3 regions of the Bradyrhizobium sp. 142 genome follow, and region 1 is predicted to be linked to each of the others. Evidence: predicted binding sites of a transcription regulator. Region 1 holds the regulator's gene; each other region holds the start of a gene.

Region 1 (5,246 bases):
GAGCCGGCTGCGCGCCACCGGCGGCGACTTCCAGAAGGGTCTGGAGTGGCGGACCGTGAAGATGATCAAGGACAAGTTCAGGATTCCGCTGATCCTCAAGGGCATCGCGACCGCCGAGGACGCGCAGATCGCGGTCGATCATGGCGTCGAGTGGATCTATGTCTCCAACCATGGCGGCCGCCAGCTCGATCACGGCCGCGGCGCCATGCATGTGCTGCCCGAAATCGTCGAGGCCGTGAAGGGCCGCGCCAGGATCATGGTCGACGGCGGCTTCTGTCGTGGCACCGACATTGTCAAGGCGATCGCGGCGGGCGCCGACCTCGTCGGCATCGGCCGGCTGCAATGCTGGGCACTTGCAGCAGCCGGTGAAGCCGGCGTGACGCGGATGCTGGAGCTGCTGGAGGATGAGGTGCTACGCTGCCTCGGCCTGTTGGGGGCCACCTCGTTCGCCGAGATCAACAAGTCCTGCCTGCACCCGGCGGCCGCCACCAATGCACCGAGCGTGTTCGGCGCGTTCCCGCTGTTCGACGTCGAGCCGTATCGCTACTGACCCGAAAGGATGCAATGACCCCACTCTCTCCCGGCAGCGCGGATGCGCTTCTGTTCGACCTCGGGCGCGTCGTGCTCGACATCGATTTCTCCAAGGCGATCGCCTGCTGGGCTGGACATGCCGGCTGCCAGCCGGAGGCCATCGTCGCGCGCTATGTGCGTGACGAGGCCTACCGGTTGCACGAGGTCGGCAGGATCAGCGATGCGGAGTATTTCGCCTCGCTGCGCGCTTCGCTCGGAATCGGCATTTCGGACGCACAGTTCCTGGAGGGCTGGAACGCGATCTTCGCAGGAGAGATGCCCGATATCGCAGAGCTGTTGCCGCGCGCGGCCACGCAGATGCCGCTCTACGCCTTCTCCAACACCAACCGTCCGCATGTCGACTACTTCTCGAAGGAATATGCCGATCTGCTCGGCCATTTCCGCGAGGTCTACCTGTCGTCCAGCATCGGCCTGCGCAAACCCGATGCCGAAGCCTTCGACCATGTCGTGGCTGCGATCGGCGTGCCGGCAAAGCGCATTGTGTTCTTCGATGATCTCGCCGAAAACGTCGAGGGAGCGCGGGCACGCGGATTGACCGCGGTACACGTCATGTCCGCCCGGCGACGTCGGAGAGGCGCTCAGGGCCTTGGGGATCTGATCGGGAACCCGGTTCCCCGGAACCAAATTGTCCCAAATGAGGAACCAAATCATTTTGCGCAATTTTATACGGAGTTCCGGGAACGGAAGCCCCGCCTCCGGACTATTGAGTCCGTCGGTATTTCTACGGACGGACACATCATCGTGTTGGGCAAGACCTACCTTACCAAGCAGGCCTCTCTCCTTCTTGAATTCGCCAGAACCACCTCGGACTCGGAGCTCTCGGCCAAGCTGATCAGTAAGGCCGCCGATCTGAAGTCTCAGGCGGATCCGCTGCCCGACAAGGATCAGGGTCTCCAAGCTCCTGACGTCCGTTCCAACGGGCCTACAGGGAGTTGATCGATGCTGGCCGTGGCTCTGGTCGTTCTCGTCCTTGCCATGGCCACGCTGGTCCCCGTCGTTCTCGTCGTCTGGATCATGCCGCGCCGGACCTGACGGCTACTCTTACCGGGCAAAGTCAGGCACGATGATTCATCCTGCCTCGCCGTCGTTTTGCCTCTGCGCTCGCGCTCGGCTAGAACTTCGCCGTTCTTCGTCCGACCGTGCCCTGCAGGAGTTTTCCCCGTGGTCTTGATGCCGGTTTCTGACGCGCTCGCAGCGGTGCTGGCGGGGACAGAGCCTCTGGCCGAAGAGGTGATCCCTCTCGCCGATGCCTTCCATCGCGTGCTCGCGCGCGACGTCGCGGCGCGGCGTACGCAGCCGCCGCAGGCGATGTCGGCGATGGACGGATATGCCGTGCGGACAGCCGATGCGGCAAAGATCGATGCAGAACTCCACCTGATCGGCGAGGTCGCCGCGGGCCGCCCGTTTGCGGGAACGGTCGGGGCAGGCGAAGCGGTGCGAATCTTCACCGGCGGCGTCGTTCCCGATGGCGCTGATGCCGTCGTGATCCAGGAGGATACGGGCGCGGATGGCAAGCGCATCACGATCAAGGAAGCCGCAATCGTGGGGCGTCACATCCGCCCCGCCGGCGTCGATTTTCGCGAGGGCGACGTGTTGCTGCGGACGGGCACCCGCCTTACCGAACGAGATCTGGCGCTCGCCGCCGGCATGAATCAGCCCTCCCTTCCGGTCCGCCGCCGTCCGAAGATTGCGATTCTCGCGACCGGCGACGAGCTGGTGATGCCGGGAACCGCACCCGGCCCCGGACAGATCGTTTATTCCAACGGCTTCGCCCTGCACGCGCTAGCGCGCAGCGAAGGCGCTGAAACCATCGACCTTGGAATTGCCGCGGATACCCTGGACGCCACCACCTCCGGCATCCGCCGCGCCCGCGACAGCGGCGCAGACATCCTGATCACGACGGGCGGCGCATCTGTCGGCGACCACGACCTGGTCAAGCCGGCGCTGGAGGCCGAGGGCATCTCCATGGCTTTCTGGAAGATCGCGATGCGGCCGGGCAAGCCGATGATGCACGGACGGCTCGGCGCGATGCGCGTGATCGGCCTGCCCGGCAATCCCGTGTCATCCTACGTTTGCGCGTTCCTGTTCCTGGTTCCGCTGATTCGCGCGCTGTCTGGCGGCTCAGTGATTCATCACCGCCGCGAGCGCGCCGTGCTCGGCCGCGATGTCGGTTCCAACGATGCGCGCGAGGATTATCTTCGCGCGCATCTGGAGGTGCGGGAGGACGGAGCGCTGGTCGCCCTTCCCGTCAACCATCAGGATTCTTCGCTGCTTGCGAATCTGGCTGCGGCGCAGGCACTTCTCGTGCGCGCGCCGTTCGCGCCGAAGGCCGAGGCGGGCATGCCTTGCGAAGTGCTGCGGCTGCCGGCTTGAACGCGCCGACCGCACGCGTTTCCATAACTTTGTCGCGTTCACGGTAAATTAAGCAGTTGCGGAACACATATCGAACATATAGTGTCCGTTCATGATTTGTTTCGAGCATCTAGCGGCTCGCCGCTGAATTCGCCGTCTCGGAATCGAACGACATCAACCGGGGGATTTGGTCGAGATGTTAACGCGCAAACAATACGAGCTTCTGCGGTTCATCAGCGAACGTTTGAAGGAAAGCGGCGTGCCGCCCTCTTTCGACGAGATGAAGGACGCGCTCGATCTGCGCTCGAAGTCGGGTATCCATCGCCTGATCACCGCGCTCGAGGAGCGCGGTTTCATCCGGCGTCTGCCCAACCGCGCCCGTGCCATCGAGGTGATCAAGCTGCCCGAGCTCCAGGCCGCCGCCGGCACCCGCCGCGGTTTCACGCCGAGCGTCATCGAAGGCAATCTCGGCAAGGTGCGCGCGAGCTCCAGCGCGTCTACGGACGACGGTGAACGCCCCGTTGCCGTGCCGGTGATGGGCCGCATCGCGGCCGGTACGCCGATCGAGGCGTTGCAGACCCGCAGCCACACAATCAGCGTACCGCCCGACATGCTCGGTTCAGGCGAACATTACGCGCTCGAAGTGCGCGGCGATTCGATGGTCGAGGCTGGCATCCTCGACGGCGACATGGCGCTGATCCAGCGCAACGAGACTGCCGATACCGGCGACATCGTCGTCGCGCTGATCGACGAGGAGGAAGCAACGCTGAAGCGCTTCCGCCGCCGTGGCGCCTCGATCGCGCTCGAGCCCGCCAACGCGGCTTATGAGGTGCGCATCCTGCCGCCGAACCGGGTCAAGATTCAGGGCAAGCTGATCGGGCTGTACCGGAAATACTGAGCGTACCCGACGGTCACGCGATACCCATTGGAGCGGACGGATTGTCCGCTCCGGCTGGATGGTCTCTCTGGTTCTGCACAGATGATCCGGCCACCCCTCCAGCGCTACATCCTCGGCACGCCGCACGAAGCAGTCATCGCTTCGCGGCCTTGTGAGACCGAGGAGACAACCATGCGCAAGATCATTCTGAGTATGCTCATGACCGCTTTGATCGGGGCGCCGCTTCGCAAGCCGTCGCCGCACAGTCGCATCATCATGCCCGCAAGGAGACAGCGGTGAGCACGCAATTCCGCAATGCCCACAGCGCGGTCGAACAAACGTCGCAGCCGAATTGGCCGTATTCCGGCTGGTCTGCACCAGCGGGCCGCTGACGTTCGAGTCCGCGCAAAATGCACGGACGCAGGCTTTGTTCCTACTGGATTCGGGAAAGATAATGTGATCGCAGCCTGCGGCGGCGAGCCGCAGATTTGCCTACAACCGAGCAGATGCTTATGTACTTTCCACTCTGATAGAGGCCTGCGCCTCAGAAGAGGCGCGGGTTGCTATCTTCGAATGAGGAGCACCCGATGTGTGACTACAGCCTGCATGCCGTCGCGACGCGCCCGGCCGAAGTCGGCGAGACGATCGTCACGACAACCTTCCGCGGCACCTCGACGCGCGGCTTCGCCTCCGAAGCCGATCTCTCCGTCGCGGTCTGCCTGCTGCCGGGAACGGAGCTCGCCTTCGCCGACAACGTCCGCTACGACAATCGCTGGATCTGGACGCGTACCGTCAACTCGCGCGTCGGAAAGTTCGGCAAGATCGATTCGCACATTCCCGATCGCCACCACGACGCGATCGAATTTCCCGACGGCAAATACGTGTTGGTCACGCAACTCGTCGAAGGCCAGCGCGCAACCGTGCTGCAGCTGCCGGTGAGCCAGCCGGTCGGCGAACGCGAGCACAAGCCGCAGATCATCGCCGACAGGCAGCCGACCGTCACCCGCTTGCCGATCGGCTGACACTGCCGTCCCCGGCCGCAAGGTCGAGGCCAGGATTGAAATTGCCATCGCCGGCCGAGGCCGGCGAGATGGAGTGTTTTGCGGCCCTCGAATTCAGATGGGCGGCTCCTGCCGCCCGTACACGTCGCACGAAGTTTGGGCCGCCCTGCCTGAATTTTGAACGCCCGCTCCGTGGCCAAATGGCCGATGCTGATGCAGCTTGAGGCGGCGGGCACGCTCGATGAAGACCTTCATTCGCGTCGTTGAACTCTGGGTGCCTGACCAGACGCGCATGCGGCTGGAATTCGGCGGCGGCCTCTACAGCGAAGGCCTGTGCGCGTTCAGGGCCGTAAGCGAAAACTTGCGCTTCGGATATGACGAGGGCCTACCAGGCAAGGCCTGGTCCAGCGGCCACCCCGTGATCC
Region 2 (5,246 bases), on a different contig from region 1:
CGTTGACCCGCAAGATTGCAGCGTCCTCCGCACCCGACAAATTCGGCACCGCCGCGTCGACGGAGTTGCAGCGCGCGTCGGGCTAGCCGGACGCCGCCCTCCTCATTCGCCGCAGCGGTCGCGCTTCCTCGGCGACGCGCCCTTCGAGCCAGGCTTCCGTCTGAGCGAGATCGCGTAGCGCCCTCGCGTAGCGGCGGGCCGCACTTCGTTCCGCGCCGTGCGGCAGTTTGCGCGCCTTGCGCAGTATATCCGCGGCCGCGCTGTGATAGGCCAGCGAGCGGTAAAGAAAGACAACCTTGCCCATATCGAATGTCCCGTGTTGATAGCGCCATCCTCGCAAGTCCGGCCTGAACGCCGGATGAAGCCTGCCGTGACAATTTGTTCATGTAAGTGGAACCTGCGATCCTCGGTCGCGTTTCCCTGCAAATCAAAGGGGCGGCTCCATGCGCACGAAGAAGCCCTCCGGACTTATCTCTCGCACCGGCGCCATCCGCGTGATGACGCACGCGATGATGGGCGCGGCACTGGGCCTCGTCTTCGGCCTTGTGCTCGCACTCACGAACCCTGCCGTCGCCGCGCTGATCCACAACGGCGGCCGTGAAGCCGCCATCGTCTTCATTATCACGCTAGTGACCACGTTCGCGATCGGAGCGACACTCACCGGTGTCGTGTTCATTCTCGCCGAGAACGAGGAATTTTGAAGCGCAAGGAATAGCGCAAGGAATTTTGAAGCAGATGTGAAGCGGCGCAACGTTTTGCGGGGAACTCCTGCAGCGAACGGCAGTTGGCTGCCTGCGTCATTTTAACTCAGGAGTTCCCGCGCAATGAAGACGACCAAGCTCGCTCTCGCCATGATGTTGGCAACCGGCCTTGCCGCGGCCCCCTTCGCTGCTCAAGCGAAGTCGCACAAGGCCAAGCAAGGATCTTCGATGTCATCGTCGCAGACCACGGGCGCCAACACCAAATCCTCAAAGGGCGCTGACCCCTCCGGCCAAGGCGGCTCTGGTCCCGGCTCCGATCAGGGCGGTACCATGACGAACAAGGGCACCACCAACACCAAGTGAGTGCCGTCGACGACTCAATCACAAAGCCCCGCGGTGACGCGGGGCTTTTCTGTTCAGCGATGCCGGGGCACCGGTCACACCGCGCTGCGGTGGATGTGCACCCCGCGCTAGCTGCGTCGATTGTCAGCGATGTTAAGGCCGCCGCCTGCGGAATTCATCTTCACGAGATGCTCGAGCCGTACGCGCTTGCGTGCGATCAGAGCTTGCGTTGTCGCCTCGTCGAGACCCTCGCAATGCAATTGCCCAATGGCGGAGTCCAATTCGAAAAGCTCGGCGCGCGGGCGTCCGGCGCTCCTCCACGGTGGGCCACCAAAAAAAATCTCAGCGGGGCGCGGTCGCGCCTGCTGGCTTGCCAACTTGCCTGACGGTCCGAAGACGCACCCTGTCCCCAATGTCGGGCAGGACGTCGCCACCGCCCGCCGCCTCACATTCGGTGATCAGCAGGTTGATTTTCCGCCGGAGGCCCATTTGCGACAGCGCCTGTTCGGTGCAGTCGCGATCACGGTTAACGAGGTCGCGGACAGATGCCTCGATCTCGGCCATTTCCAGCCGCAAGGCGCTGATTTTCCGTCGGATTTCATTAATTCTGTTGTCCATGGCTTGTTAGAACAAAATAAGAACATATAGTCAAGCCACGAATTCAGAACGGAGATGGGAAATGCAGATTCAGGTGCGGTACGACGCCAGGGCCGTGCTTTCGGAGCAGATGACGCGGACACAGGGGCTCAAGCTGAAGCGGCTCAGCGAAGAGACTTACCAGCCTGCACAATACGCGCGGGATCTGTCCTTCGCTGAAGCCGCGCGTCGCATCCAGGCACTGGAGGCGGAGATCGAGCTGGCGAATTCATTCTAGCCTGCCTGCTGCCTTGGCGTGTCGCAGGGCATGGTTTCGGAACCATGCCTGCTACGAACGGTTTTCCCCTCGGCCCAAGGGAGAACATTGATGGCACGCAAGGCAAAGAAGCGCCGCTACTCGCGCAGCTCCGGCAGTGATGTCGAAAGCGAGATGCGGCGCTACAAGAAGGGCACCGCAAAGAGTGGACGTGGCGGTCGTGGCGGACGCGTGAAGAACCGCAAGCAGGCGATCGCGATCGGCCTCTCGAAGGCGCGCAAGAAGGGCAAGAAGCTCCCGAAGAAAGCCTCGAAGCGGAAGACCGCCAAGAGAACGTCCAAGAGAACGTCGAAGAAGACATCCAAGAAGGCATCTAAGAAAACGTCCAAGAAGACGTCAAAGCGCAAATCCGCCAAGCGGTCGCGCTGACCGGCGTCAGATCATGCTGCCCGGCATGAAGCAACGGATCGATATCCCGAACGAGGTCTTGACCGGCCACACCATGGTGCGACCGGCACGGTTCGGCTCGGTGATGACAGCTTCATCGGGCACCTCGACCCACTGCCCATCGAGCCGCACGCGATAGTGCCCGTTGTGCGATTCCCAGTCGGGATCGGCGACGGCAAGCCCGTCCGCATCCGAGCAGCACGGACCGAGATGGCTGCGCAGGCTGTCGAACCACGGCTTGAGCGGAGAATCGGCGTAGCGGCCATCGTCGCGGCCCAAGGCGCTTCCGATCGACAGCACGAAGGGCGCGACGAGCAGCGCACTTCTCAGAAAGAGCTTCAATCGAACCATCTTCGGCACCGATCAAATGCGAACCGCCGGCCAGTTCCACAAAGCGGCCGGACGCTCGAAGTTCCATCCTTGCAACTCGCGCCGGTAGCTTCATTGCCGCCGAGCACATGCAACTCCCAAGTCTGATAAGCGAACGCGGCTTTTTCGGACGAACCTGTCATCATTCCTGCCGTTGACGAGAATGTTATCGGCACTCTCTGGGAAACTTGCGTGTCGACAGGAAAAGGCGGCCCGAAGACCGCCTTTTTGGACTTGTGCGGGTAGGCGTACGACTTACGCGAGCGGCACTGCGACGAATCGGGTCGCCTCCGCGTTCTTCACCTGCAACAACACGCTGCGCCTGCCGGACGATCTGGCCTGCGTCAGCTCGGAGCGGACGTCGCCAACACTGGCGACGGCCTTGCCGCCGACATTGAGGATGACGTCGCCGGTCTGGATGCCGCGCTGCGCGGCCGGACCTTGCGGATCGACCTCGGTCACCACGACGCCGTTCTGGCCGGCGCCCTGCACGTCGCCTGCGGGAGCCAGGCTGAGGCCAAGGCGCGGCGTGCCGGCGTCCGGCTGGACCTTGTCGTCATCGGTCTTTCCGTAGCCTTGGGCCGGCCGCTCCTTCGGCAGCTCGCCAAGCGCGAGCGTCATCGTCTTGCTCTCGCCCTCGTGCCAGACATCGAGCTTCACCGAGCTGCCCGGCGCCAATGTGGCGATGGTGCGGGCGAGATCGCGCGAGTCCTTGATCGCAGTGCCATTGACGGCCGTAATGACGTCGCCGGCCTCGATGCCGGCGTTCGCCGCCGGACTGCCACCTTGCGGATTGTCGACGATCGCGCCCCTTGCCTCCTTCAGGCCGATGCTGTCGGCAATATCCGCCGTCACGGGGTGCACCTGGACGCCAAGCCAGCCGCGGGTGACTGCGCCCTTGTCCTTCAGCTGCGCGATGACGAGCTTTGCGGTCGAGGCCGGAATGTCGAAGCCGATGCCGACCGAGCCGCCGGAGGGCGAGAAGATCGCGGTGTTCACGCCGATCACGTTGCCGGTCATATCGAAGGCCGGACCGCCTGAATTGCCCTTGTTGATGGGGGCGTCGATCTGGATGAAGTCGTCGTAGGGACCGTTGCCGATGTCGCGGCCGCTGGCCGAGACGATGCCGGCGGTCACAGTGCCGCCGAGGCCGAAGGGATTGCCGACCGCGACCACCCAGTCGCCGATCCGCGGCTTCTGGTCGGAGAATTTGACGAACGGGAAATCCTTCTTGCCATCGACCTTGATCAGCGCCAGATCGGTCTTCGGATCGGTGCCGATCACCTTCGCGGTGTAGATCGCGCCGTCGTCCGTCGTGATCTGCACGGACTGCGCATGGTCGACAACGTGGTTGTTGGTCACCGCATAGCCGTCAGCGGAGATGAAGAAGCCCGAGCCCTCGCCGGTGATCACCTGGTGACGCTGGCGCGGCACGCCGTTGGGGCCACGGAAACCAAGCTGCCGGGAGAACTGGTCGAACGGCGAATCCTCATCGGAGTTCATCCGGTTCTGTTGCAGCATCGCGCTCTTGTCGTTGTCCTGGTCGATTCTGACCCGCACCGAGATGACGGCAGGTTTGACCTTGGCAACGAGGTCGCCGAAGCCCGGCGGCGTTGCGGCGGCTTCCGCCGCCTGCGCCGGCGCAACGAAGGAGGTCGCACCGAACGGCGAAGGACCGGGAGAAGCAGCAAGCATCGCCACGCCGAGCGCGGCTACGGTGCCGAGCAGCGCAAGCCGGCGCGGCCTCAGAATCTTGCGGGACGTGCTGGTGTCGGAATTGACGCGGTCGGTCATGTCGAAATGTCCATGTTGGTGAAGGCGTCGCCTTGCACGCAACATGGGCGCTGGCACCTTACGGCGTCCCGTCCACGCGATTAAATCTTGGCAAAGGAGTCGCGGCCGCAATTTGCCGAGGCAGCGTCAGCGGTCCATACGGAAAAACACAAAAAACACAACAGTGCTGTCAAGCCGCGACCGGGGTCTCCCACGCTGCGACACCGCCCTCTTCGCGTTGCGCATTGCACGCGTCGAAATGCGCCTTCAGCGCGACCTCGGCAAGATACTCGAAGTGTTCGGCCTGACCAAGCAATTCCCAGTTCTGGAGCGGCCGGTAGGCCGCCTGCTGACGACAGAGGGACGCCAGCGCCCGGTAGCGACGTACGTTCTCCATGAGACCCTCCCTCGCGTTCACTGGCTTATCCTCCTGATTTGCGTCAGGCCGATGGCGGTTGTGCAAAACATTTGCTGCGAGCACGGCCCGCCTGATCGCAGTTAAGTTTTGAGAAACGCGCGTGAGGAATTTAGTTCCAATCGGCGCAGACTCTACACCGTGGAACATGGCTCGCCGGCCAGCGAGCTGGGCGTAGAGCCGGCGCTCGCCGTTCATAGCTGCCGTAGTCTACCGGAGGCGCGCGCTTTCGCCGGCGCGCATCGGCTGCGTGGAACTAGGTTGCAGCTTGCGAACCCGGCCGGCCTCGGCGGCGAGGCGGATGGCTGCGATGTTGCCGGCATAGTCGGCACTGCCGTTGCCGCGA
Region 3 (5,246 bases), on a different contig from region 1:
TCCGCCGATCTTGCTGGCTAGGATGTACACGTAATAGCAGCGTGCGCCCATCTACCGCATCCCCTCGCTGTCATCGTCCGCGAAGGCGGACGATCCAGTACTCACCAGCGTCTCGTTCAGTTACGCCTGCCGCGGCGTACTGGATGCCCCGCCTTCGCGGGGCATGACATCACATCAAATCACTCCCCCGCCTGAAGCTTCCTCGGGAACAGCTCGGCGGCGCCGGTTGCCACCAGATGCGGGGCTTCGGGCGCGTCGGTCTTGCTGAAATCGAGTTCCTCGATTCGCCCGGCGCGCTTCTCGATCTTGTCGGCGGAGATCAGGACCTGGCGGACGTCCTCGTTGGCGTCGGCAAAATGCTTCTGCAATTTCAGCACGCGGTCACGCAGGCGGCCGAGATCGTCGCCGAGCTTGATCACCTCGGTGCGGATCTGGTCGGCGGCGTCGCGCATGCGCGCGTCCTTCATGATCTGCTGCATCACCTGAATCGCGAGCATCAAGAGCGAGGGTGACACCAGCACCACGCGGGCGCGATAGGCCTTCTGGATTACGTCGTCGAAGCCGTCGTGGATCTCGGCGTAAACGGATTCCGATGGCACGAACATCAGCGCCATCTCCTGCGTCTCGCCGGCAACGAGATATTTCTCGGCGATGTCGCTGACATGCTTCATCACGTCGCCGCGCAGCCGCTGCGTGGCGATGCGCCGCTCCTCGTCGGTGCGGGCGTCGTGCAGCGCAGTCATCGCCTCCAGCGGAAATTTCGCGTCGATGCAGAGCGGCCGCTGGTCGGGCAGGAACACGACGCAGTCCGGCCGCTTGCCCGTCGACAGTGTGAACTGGAATTCGTAGGCGCCCTTCGGCAAGCCGTCCTGGACGATCGCCTCCATCCGCGCCTGGCCGAAGGCGCCGCGCGACTGCTTGTTGGCGAGCACGTCGCGCAAGGTCGTGACCTGGGTGGTGAGGTCGGTGAGGTTCTTGTGCGCACTGTCGATGATGCCGAGCCGCTCGTGCAGCGCGCGCAGGCTCTCCATGGTGTTGCGGGTCGAATGTTCCATGGACTGGCCGACGCGGTGGGTCACCGAATCCAGCCGCTCGTTGACCGCGCGCGCCATGTCGGCCTGGCGGCCGGCCAGCGCCTGGGTCATGGCATCGACCCGGCCCGAGGCTTCGCTCTGGGCATGCAGCATCTGGCTGACGCGCTCCTCGAGCTCATCGGCGCGGATGGCGTTGGCCATCGCGAGTTCCGCGCCGCGCCGCGAGGAGCGGGCGATCACGACAGCGATGACCACGAGCAGGATGAGGACGAGCGCGCCGAAGCCGAGCAGCGCGTCGATGGTGCGCACCGGCCAGTCGCCGAGCATGAAGATGATTTCATTCATGGCGGCCTTTTAGCCGATTCGGCGGTATCCGCGAACGAATAGCGAACATTTATGGTTAATAGCCCCCTAATTATTATGGTTAAGGAAGCCCTAAGTTTTATGGTTAGCGGACCGTTAACGGAGTTTCTCGCCGCATTGACCGCATCGGGCGCGCGGCTTAAATCGCGGCCATGGCCCTCAGAGAAATCATCATCCTGCCCGACAGGCAGCTGCGTCTGGTCTCCAAGCCGATCGAGAAGGTCACGCCGGAGATCCGCAAGCTTGCCGACGACATGCTCGAGACCATGTACGACGCGCCCGGCATTGGGCTCGCGGCGATCCAGGTCGCGCAACCGCTGCGGCTCATCACCATGGACCTCGCCAAGCGCGACGAGAACGGCGAGACCAAGCCGGAGCCGCGCGTCTTCATCAATCCCGAAATTCTCGCCTCGTCCAAGGAACTGTCGGTCTACGAGGAAGGCTGCCTGTCGATCCCCGAATATTACGAGGAGGTCGAACGTCCCGCCAAGGTGCGCGTGCGCTTCACTGATCTCGACGGCAAGGTGCACGAGGAGGACGCCGAAGGCATCTACGCCACCTGTATCCAGCACGAGATCGATCATCTCAACGGCGTGCTGTTCGTCGACTATCTATCAAAGCTCAAGCGCGACCGCGTGCTCAAGAAGTTCGAGAAAGCCGCCAAGCGCGGGGAGTGAGTAGTAAGCGACTGGTGCTGCCGCGCGCTCCGCTCTGCTCCCTCCCCCCTTGTGGGGGAGGTCAGGGAGGGGGTAGCCCAGCAAAAGGTGCTCGTCGTTTGCGAGCGCCAGCAACAAGGCACTCGAGCTTAAACCGAGAGAGCGCGTCGTGTGGCACCCCCCTCCCTAGCCCTCCCCCACAAGGGGGGAGGGAACGTATCGAGTTCTTGTCATGTCCCTTCGCCTCATCTTCATGGGCACGCCCGATTTCTCCGTGCCGACGCTGCTCGAGCTGGTCGCGCATGGCCACGAGATCGTGGCGGTCTACACCCGCGCGCCGAAGCCGGGCGGGCGGCGCGGGCTGCAATTGCAGCCGACGCCGGTCGAAGAGGCCGCGCGAAGACTCGGCGTGCCCGTGCTGACGCCGAAGACGTTGAAGACACAGGAAGCCCTCGACGCGTTCCGCGCCCTTGATGCCGATGCCGCGGTTGTCGTCGCCTACGGCATGATCCTGCCGCAGGCCATCCTCGATGCGCCGAAGCTCGGCTGCTACAATCTGCACGCCTCGCTGTTGCCGCGCTGGCGCGGGGCTGCGCCGATCAACCGCGCCATCATGGCCGGCGACGCCGAGAGCGGCGTCATGGTGATGAAGATGGACGTCGGGCTCGATACCGGCGACATCGCCATGGCCGAGCGCATCGCGATCACGGACAGCACGACCGCCATCGACCTGCACGACCGCCTCTCCCGGCTCGGCGCCGATTTGATGGTGCGCGCCATGGCGGCGCTCGACCGCGGCGCCCTTCAGCTCAAAAAGCAGAGCGAGGACGGCGTCACCTATGCCGCCAAGATCGACAAGGCCGAGGCGCGGATCGACTGGACAAAGCCTGCGCGCGACGTGCTGCGCCATATCCACGGCCTGTCGCCGTTTCCCGGCGCCTGGAGCGAGCTCGCAGACGTCAGCGAAAATGCGCGCCTGAAAATCCTGCGCTGCGAGCTGGCGACGGGCTCCGGCGCTCCGGGCGCAGTGCTCGACGATCAGCTCACCATCGCCTGCGGCGAGGGCGCGATCCGCATTCTCGAGCTCCAGCGCGAAGGCAAGGCGCGCATGCAGGCGACCGACTTCCTGCGCGGTGTGCCGCTGAAGGCGGGTGCCAACTTCACCTGACGCTGTCATACGCCGCGAAGGCGGGGTATCCAGGACGCCGAGACTTCTCGGTTGAACGGAAGGGCCGCAGCGTACTGGGCGGATTCGCCCGGTCAAGCCGGGCGATGACGGCAGAATTGGAAACGATGCCCCGCTACAAGCTCACCATCGAATATGACGGCGCACCGTTCTTCGGCTGGCAGGTGCAGGAGACGCTGCCCTCGGTGCAGGGCGCGCTCGAAGCTGCGGTGAAGGCGATGACCGGCGCGGACGCGCGGGTGCATGGCGCCGGCCGCACCGATGCCGGCGTGCATGCGCTCGGCCAGGTCGCGCATGTCGACATCGAGAAGCAGTTTCCGTCAGGCCGGTTTCGCGACGGGCTCAACGCGCATTTGCGCCCCGCTCCGATCGGGGTGCTCGAGGCCGAGATCGTGCCCGACGCCTTCGAGGCGCGCTTCTCGGCGGTCAAGCGCCACTACCGCTATCGCATCGTCAACACCCGCGCCAATCTCGCCCTCGACATCGGCCACGCCTGGCGGGTGCCGCGCCGGCTCGACACTGAGGCGATGCATGCGGCGGCAAAGCGACTGCTTGGCAGGCACGATTTCACCACGTTCCGCGACACCGAGTGCCAGGCCAGGTCGCCGGAGAAGACGCTCGATCAGCTCGACGTGTTGCGCGACGGCCGCGAGGTGACGATCCTCACCTCGGCGCGCTCGTTCCTGCACAGTCAGGTGCGGTCGATGGTCGGCTCGCTAGTCTGGGTCGGCGAAGGCCGCTGGACTGCGGACGATCTCACTGCAGCCCTGCAAGCCCGCAACCGCGCCGCCTGCGGCATCGTCGCCCCGCCGGACGGACTCTATCTGGTGAAGGTGGATTATTAGAGAGACGCGCGCTCTCGCCGCACCCTCAGTGACATGCTCCGCGAAATCGGGGCATCCAGTATGCCGCGGCCTCTCGGTCAATCGTTGCCGTCTCTGGAATACTGGATCGCCCGGTCAATGCCGGGCGATGACAGCGGAGTGGGAGGCGACGACGGAGCGTAAGGCCAGCGTTCTACCCAAAATACCTTGCCAAAATCCCGCGATACACCTGCGTCAACTTCTGCAAATCCGCCACGGGCACGCGCTCGTCGATCTGGTGCATGGTCTGGCCGACCAGGCCGAACTCGATCACCGGGCAATAGCTCGAGATGAAGCGCGCATCCGAGGTGCCGCCTGAGGTCGACAGCTCCGGCTTGCGGCCCGTCACCTCCTCGATCGCGGCGACCGCAAGCTCAGTGAATGGGCCGGGCTTGGTGACGAACACGTTGGAGTTCGACGGCTCCCAGACGATGCGGGCGCGGATGCGGTTGCCGCAGGCTTTTGTCAGTCGCGTCTCGACCAGCTCGCGCAGGCTCGCCTGGGTGTGATTGTCGTTGTAGCGGATGTTGAACTTTGCACGGGCCTGGCCGGGGATGACGTTGTAGGCGCTATTGCCGACGTCGACCGAGGTGAATTCGAGATTGGAGGCCTGGAACGCCGCGCTGCCGTGGTCGAGCGGCTCGTCACTGATTGCCACGATCAGCCGCGAAATATCCGGCACGGGATTGGCGGCGCGGTGCGGGTAGGCGACATGGCCCTGCACGCCGTCGACATAGAGCGTGCCGGATTGCGAGCCGCGGCGGCCGACCTTGATGGTGTCGCCGAGCGTCTCGACATTGGAGGGCTCGCCCAGCACGCAATGGTCGAACTTCTCGCCGCGCTCGGCGGCCCACTTCAACAGCTTGATGGTGCCGTTGATGGAGACGTCTTCCTCGTCGCCGGTGATTAGGAACGAAATCGAGCCCTTTCCGTCGGTGCGCGGCTTGCCGCCGTTGGCCGCGAGATGCTCCAGCACCGCGGCGACCGAGCAGGCGATGCCGCCCTTCATGTCGACCGCGCCGCGGCCGTGCAGCAAACCGTCCTTCACCTCGCCGGAGAACGCGCCGACGCTCCAGGCGCTCTCGTCGCCGGGCGGCACCACGTCGGTATGGCCGGCAAAGGTGATGTGCGGCCCCTCAGTGCC

What was found. Region 1 encodes LexA, which represses DNA repair genes until DNA is damaged. Its sites were predicted from a motif close to TGTTCNNNNTGTGTTCNG; they were not measured.
Region 2: a site for LexA is predicted at 1,669-1,686, ahead of IVA82_RS29850 (DUF3072 domain-containing protein). Genes of this name have one in related genera too.
Region 3: a site for LexA is predicted at 1,410-1,427, ahead of rmuC (DNA recombination protein RmuC). Genes of this name have one in related genera too.

The regions. Positions count from the first base shown of each region.
Region 1 covers NZ_JADPKQ010000118.1:41,836-47,081, forward strand. The annotation lists gene IVA82_RS12060 (alpha-hydroxy acid oxidase) at 1-550, shown strand, start outside; partial or broken gene IVA82_RS12065 (HAD family phosphatase) at 565-1,189, shown strand; gene glp (gephyrin-like molybdotransferase Glp) at 1,753-2,964, shown strand; gene lexA (transcriptional repressor LexA) at 3,140-3,841, shown strand; gene IVA82_RS12080 (hypothetical protein) at 4,408-4,842, shown strand; gene IVA82_RS12085 (GAF domain-containing protein) at 5,063-5,246, shown strand, end outside.
Region 2 covers NZ_JADPKQ010000322.1:135,411-140,656, forward strand. The annotation lists gene IVA82_RS29825 (HWE histidine kinase domain-containing protein) at 1-86, shown strand, start outside; gene IVA82_RS29830 (hypothetical protein) at 83-304, opposite strand; gene IVA82_RS29835 (hypothetical protein) at 444-701, shown strand; gene IVA82_RS29840 (hypothetical protein) at 825-1,064, shown strand; gene IVA82_RS29845 (hypothetical protein) at 1,386-1,607, opposite strand; gene IVA82_RS29850 (DUF3072 domain-containing protein) at 1,723-1,917, shown strand; gene IVA82_RS29855 (DUF6496 domain-containing protein) at 2,008-2,325, shown strand; gene IVA82_RS29860 (hypothetical protein) at 2,332-2,694, opposite strand; gene IVA82_RS29865 (Do family serine endopeptidase) at 2,968-4,506, opposite strand; gene IVA82_RS29870 (hypothetical protein) at 4,676-4,882, opposite strand; gene rpe (ribulose-phosphate 3-epimerase) at 5,111-5,246, opposite strand, start outside.
Region 3 covers NZ_JADPKQ010000390.1:15,643-20,888, reverse strand. The annotation lists gene IVA82_RS36045 (GIY-YIG nuclease family protein) at 1-51, opposite strand, end outside; gene rmuC (DNA recombination protein RmuC) at 180-1,379, opposite strand; gene def (peptide deformylase) at 1,550-2,074, shown strand; gene fmt (methionyl-tRNA formyltransferase) at 2,286-3,221, shown strand; gene truA (tRNA pseudouridine(38-40) synthase TruA) at 3,347-4,084, shown strand; gene dapE (succinyl-diaminopimelate desuccinylase) at 4,257-5,246, opposite strand, start outside.